Pseudovibrio sp. M1P-2-3: one gene and its partner. The protein of the gene in region 1 binds, or shares a complex with, the protein of each later gene. Links are inferred from orthologs where the notes say so. Each region holds a gene or a part of one and is shown in the gene's direction. Other genes may lie near its edges.

Region 1 (2,856 bases):
TCGTCATCATCAACGAGTAGGAGTTTGCGCGTAGACATCCAATATTCCTCCAGCTTTCAAATCCATTTTGTTTCAAGGTCTTCAACACTACATGGCCGCAGAACTACGAAAACACCAGATAAAACTATCACGAATTATATTTACACCATAAATTTAATCTCACAGAAATGTTATTTGCTTTTTGGTTAAACTCAAACGTGGCGATTATCGCCCTTACATCGCGGGACAATGACACTTACTCTATCTCCCCCCTTACACAGTAAAGATCCCAGGGCCCTTTTAGTACGGCCCGACCCTTCCAATCCTTGCCGTGCAACTATTCAGTGGGGCGACAAGACCTTTCCCTGCGCACTTGGGAAAGGCGGAATAACCACCAAGAAAAGAGAGGGGGATGGCGCAACGCCTGTCGGATATTTTGAGATTCTGGATGTGTATTATAGGGCTGATCGCGTAACAATGCCTGAAACGGCACTGAGACATGAACCTCTTTCACCAAATGACGGGTGGTGTGATGACACCGAACTGGAGAACTATAACCGCCCCGTTAAACTTCCCTTTGACGGGAGTCATGAGAAAATGTGGCGGGAGGACAACCTCTACGACATTGTCGTAGTTCTCAATTGCAACATGTTTCCGGCAAACAGGGGGGACGGAAGCGCCATTTTTTTTCACCTTGCCAAGGAAGGGTTCCAAGCTACTCTTGGCTGTGTCGCTGTTGAACTTGAAACTATGAAGTTTCTTTTGAAAGAACTGCGAGCTGGCGACAGTCTTCAGGTGGCCCAAAGCTAGGATAATTTGAAAGACCGGATTTATTCTTTACTGGAAATCTCCAGAATTATCGGCCATATAGTGCCCCTATGCGTGGATACCCACAAAGCAGGAAAACCTAAGAGAAACCGAATGACGCAGCTTCAAATACCATTTTTGAAAATGAACGGTCTGGGCAATGACTTTGTTGTTCTGAATGCGCGGAACTATTCCTTTTCTTTTAGTAATGACCAACGGGCTGCACTTGGCAACCGGGAAACCGGAATTGGCTTTGATCAGATGATTACCATCGAGCCTGCACGAAATCCAAAGGCTGACGCTTTCATGCGCATTCATAATCAAGATGGAAGCGAAGTTGACGCCTGCGGCAACGCCACCCGCTGCATTGGCCGCCTGCTTATGCAAGAAAGCGGTAAAGATAGCGTGGTTATTGAAACAAACGCAGGGCTTCTCACTGCTTTTTCAAAGGTGTCGTCAAATAGCCTTATAACAGTCGATATGGGAACGCCGCGGCTTGAGTGGGACCAGATTCCGCTTTCCGAAGAATTTGCCGATACCCGGGCAATCGAGTTACAAATCGGCCCCATAGATGCCCCCGTTCTCCATAGCCCTTCCGTTGTTAATGTGGGAAATCCCCATGCAATCTTTTGGGTTGAGGATGTGGATGCTCATGAGCTGGAAAAACTCGGTCCCCTGCTGGAAAATCACCCGATTTTTCCTGAAAAGGCCAATATATCTATTGCCCATGTTTTTGCAGAAAACAAAATACGCATGCGCGTTTGGGAGCGCGGCGCGGGTTTGACACAGGCATGCGGTACGGGAGCCTGCGCTGTGGGTGTGGCTGCCGCACGCAAACAACTGACAGGCCGCCAGACGACAGTTCTTCTGCCCGGTGGACCTCTCTTCATTGACTGGCGTGAAAGTGATGATCACATTTTCATGACCGGCGAAACGACAATTGAATTTGAAGGCATGCTGGATTTGGACAGCCTTGCCTATAAAAAGACCGCTGCGGGAGATGTGGTCACGGAGCCAATACCTTGACAATTGATGTGGTTACTTTCGGCTGCCGGCTGAACGCCTACGAATCTGAAGTAATGAAGAGCGAGGCAGAGGCAGCGGGACTGAAAGACGCTGTTCTCATCAACACTTGCGCAGTTACCAACGAGGCAGTGCGTCAAGCACGCCAGAGCATTCGCAAAGCACGGCGCGAAAACCCCGAGGCGCGCATCATCGTAACAGGTTGTGCTGCCCAGACAGAATCCTCCACTTTCGCTGAAATGGATGAAGTGGATCTAGTTCTGGGAAACTCTGAAAAACTGGAGCGTGCCTCCTATGGTAGCGTTGCGCAGTTCGGGCTTGACGAAAGCGAAAAGGTCCGCGTCAACGACATTATGAGCGTGCGCGAAACAGCTGGTCACCTGATCGATGGGCTGCAAGGCAGGGCCCGTGCCTTTGTACAGGTCCAGAACGGCTGTGATCACCGCTGTACATTCTGCATTATTCCCTATGGCCGCGGCAATTCGCGCAGTGTGCCAATGGGGGTGATTATCAACCAAATCAAAAGATTGGTTGATAACGGATATAACGAAGTCGTTCTCACCGGTGTCGACATCACATCTTTCGGAGCAGACCTGCCAGGCACACCTACATTGGGCACTTTGACGCAAAAGATTTTGTCTCTGGTTCCCGACCTGCCACGCCTACGGTTATCGTCAATCGATAGTATAGAGGCTGATGATGCCTTGATGGACGCTATCGCGGGCGAGCAGCGCCTGCTTCCACATTTACACCTGTCTCTGCAAGCAGGGGACAATATGATTTTGAAGCGGATGAAACGGCGCCACTCCCGCGAAGATACAATCCGCTTTTGTGAGGATGTCCGTAAATCGCGTCCTGACGCTGTTTTTGGTGCCGACATCATTGCAGGGTTCCCGACGGAAACCGAGGAGATGTTTGAAAACACTTTAAAAATCGTCGATGAATGTGACCTGACATACCTGCACGTGTTCCCATTTTCACCACGCCCTGGCACGCCAGCAGCGCGTATGCCCCAGATGCCTCGAAACATTATCAAGGAAAGAGCCG
Region 2 (2,980 bases), 270 kb from region 1 along the record:
GAAAAAGATACTCAGCTGAATATGGCTTTGGATCTGCTGCGCGGGAATAAAACCAATACAGCCTTTCCGCCAGTGACTGACCAAGCTGCGGTTAATGCCAACTAATTAAACTGGAAAACGAATTGTTAAGGCACCTCTTTGTAAAAAGGAGGTGCCTTTTTTATTTAACCATTTTAAATGGGACCGAACCTATGCGTGGAGAAGATCTAACGAGACCGCTTGGTCAGGAGAAAACACGGCGGTGGCCTTCCTCCTTTCTTTTAGTCCCAATCATTTCATGTATCTTGCTTGCAGGCGTGGTGGGAAATCGTTTCTACCCTCTGGAGAAACTGCTCTTTCAAAATGAAGGTCCCTTAAACGAGAAGGACCCGAGCGCGGCTTCTAAGCCAGGTCTAGGGCCAAGAGACAGTGCGTCTCTACAAAGGCAGCTCGGAACGGGTACAGGCGTGTATGAGCCTATTTCCAACCTTATAGAGATGAGTGAACATGGTCCAATACCGAAAATCTCTTCGGATGGTGTACGTGCGCTCGATGCCTACGCCCGTAGGCCGGAGGGGATAACTCTAACAGGACCAAGAATAGCGCTGATTGTGAGTGGTCTTGGTCTCAGCTCTGAAATGAGTGCGCGGGCACTTCGCGCGTTGCCTCAGGACGTCTCTTTGGGATTATCTACACTGGCGGTGAATGGGTCCAGCTGGATGAAGCAGGCCAGAGTGAAAGGGCATGAAGTCCTTCTACAGTTGCCCAAGGGAACATCCGCAGGTGATGGCCGGAGAGCTTTCAATGTTTCCAGTTCTGTTGCTGAAAGACAGGAATTTCTGACTTGGACCTTGTCCAGAACATCCAACTATATCGGGCTTATTAACTCTTCTGGTGAAGATACCTTCGTTGATGATGAAGTGATGAAACCGGTTTTGACGGAGCTTCAAAAGCGGGGGCTTATGTTTATGGATGATGGAAGCTCTGCGTCCACATCAAGTCGCCTTATAGCGCAAGAAACCCAAACGGCGTTTGTGGGGGCAAATCTGGTTCTGGATCAGGAACTAAAAATAGAAGCAATCAAAAGCCAGCTACAGGAACTAGAGAAAATATCCCGAACGGAAGGTCTCGCCATAGGAAGTGCTTCGGCCTATCCGCTTACATTGCAGGTGCTTGAAAACTGGGTTAAAACCCTGAGCGAACGAGGAATTACCCTCATCCCAGTCTCCGCCGCCATTAATGGTTGAAGTCGAGGTTTCCATGACAACAATTGACAGTCGCTCCTATCGCCCCTGTGTCGGGATTATGCTTATCAATCGGGAAGGATTGGTGTGGACCGGTAAGCGCTTTGGAGACAAGACACCCGTACCCGATGAGTTTGCATGGCAAATGCCACAGGGGGGATTGGATGAAGGGGAGGACCCTTTTGAAGCCGCCAAGCGAGAACTCTATGAGGAAACGTCTGTCCGTTCCGTCTCCTTGCTTGCTGAGGCCTCAGAATGGTTCAACTACGAGTTCCCACCGGAAGTCCAGTTTAATTCAAAGCGCGGAAAAAAGTTCAAAGGTCAAACCCAGAAATGGTTTGCCTTGCGTTTTGAAGGGGAAGATAATGAGATTAATATTCTAACGCCCCCCGATGGACATCTTCAGGAATTTTCTGAGTGGAGATGGGAGAGGGCGCAGAATCTCCCCGCTTTGATCGTTCCATTTAAGAAAAGAGTTTACGAACAAGTGCTAGAGGCTTTTTCTCCTTTTACCTCATAGAGACGGCGAGGCTATTTAGCCTCACTTTCCTGTCTCCTCACTGTTTTGGCCTTTGTGCCATTCTGCTTTCACATCCTCGCTTTGTTCTTGCGGGATCTGAGAGGCTTTGACCTTTGCAAAGTGGCTGGCTTCCGTGAGTTGGGCAAAGGCCCATACGGCTGCGCCTCTGACGACTTCGTCATCGTCTTCCAGTAGGTTTGTGATCTGGGGAAGCAAACTGGCATCTTCGGAATTGCCTGCTGCAACCAATACATTTCGAATAAACCGGTTTCTACCCACCCGTTTCACAGGGGAGCCGGAAAAAAACTTTCGGAAGGACGGGTCGTCCAGCTGTAGCAACTGGGAAAGGGGAGGTTCCTTTAAGTCTTCGCGGGCTACCAGTTTGGCTTCGCTGGCAAGTTGGGCAAACTTATTCCAAGGGCATGCCGCCAGACAGTCATCGCAGCCATAGATACGATTTCCCATTGGCTTGCGGAACTCATCGGGAATGGGGCCATGATGTTCAATGGTTAGATATGAAATGCACCGGCCACCATCAATCTGATAGGGTGCGGGAAAGGCATCTGTAGGGCAGGCGCTCAGGCAACGGGTACAGTTGCCGCAGTGGTCCACCTCTGGCTCATCAAGCGGCAAATCCAGTGTTGTGAAAATGGAGCCAATAAAAAACCACGAGCCGAGTTTTCGGGAAACCAGATTTGTATGCTTTCCTTGCCACCCCAAACCGGCGCTATAGGCAATGGGCTTTTCCATGACAGGGGCAGTGTCGATGAATACTTTGATGTCTGCGCCTTTTGAAGCAAGCAGACTACCCAGCTCCTTCAGACGTCCCTTGATAATGTCGTGGTAATCGCGATTACGGGCATAAACGGAGATTGCAGCCTTGTCTTTCTTGTCTTGCAAGGCCATAGGGTCTTCATCGGGGCCATAGTTCATGGCAAGGGTAATGATTGATCGTGCTTCGGGCCATAGATTACGAGGGTCTGAGCGCCGTTCATAGGTCTCCGGCATCCACTCCATAGAGGCGTGATAGCCAGCGTCGATATAGGTCCTCAGGCGGGCAGCAGCCTGCGGTATAGCATCTGCCGTGGTTATACGAACATCATCGAAGCCCAGCTTACGGGCACGTGTTATCAGATCGTCTTTCAGGCGTTTGGCCTGCTTTTCGGTCAGGACGACATCGGGACGGGGTTTTAGAAATCCAGATCCGCGTAGGTCGCCGACGGGGGCATTCCCAACA

The links. The genes of interacting proteins can lie anywhere in the genome.
Region 2: the proteins of dapF (region 1) and P6574_RS17990 are in contact, whole or in part, in a solved structure (PDB 5YGU), measured with the Escherichia coli proteins. The link is inferred for Pseudovibrio sp. M1P-2-3 from one-to-one orthologs.

Annotation. Positions count from the first base shown.
Region 1 is NZ_JARRCW010000001.1:4,376,853-4,379,708, forward strand. It holds dapF (diaminopimelate epimerase), read left to right. Parts: upstream 1-900; coding sequence 901-1,812; downstream 1,813-2,856. Other genes in the region: P6574_RS19265 (response regulator transcription factor), read right to left, coding at 1-38; P6574_RS19270 (L,D-transpeptidase family protein), read left to right, coding at 229-789; mtaB (tRNA (N(6)-L-threonylcarbamoyladenosine(37)-C(2))-methylthiotransferase MtaB), read left to right, coding at 1,809-2,856. UniProt on the Escherichia coli protein: Involved in the succinylase branch of the L-lysine biosynthesis and in the biosynthesis of the pentapeptide incorporated in the peptidoglycan moiety. Catalyzes the stereoinversion of LL-2,6-diaminopimelate (L,L-DAP) to meso-diaminopimelate (meso-DAP).
Region 2 is NZ_JARRCW010000001.1:4,105,836-4,108,815, reverse strand. It holds P6574_RS17990 (RNA pyrophosphohydrolase), read left to right. Parts: upstream 1-1,218; coding sequence 1,219-1,743; downstream 1,744-2,980. Other genes in the region: P6574_RS17980 (glutathione S-transferase family protein), read right to left, coding at 2,934-2,980; queG (tRNA epoxyqueuosine(34) reductase QueG), read right to left, coding at 1,765-2,913; P6574_RS17995 (divergent polysaccharide deacetylase family protein), read left to right, coding at 192-1,226; P6574_RS18000 (S41 family peptidase), read left to right, coding at 1-105. UniProt on the Escherichia coli protein: Master regulator of 5'-end-dependent mRNA decay.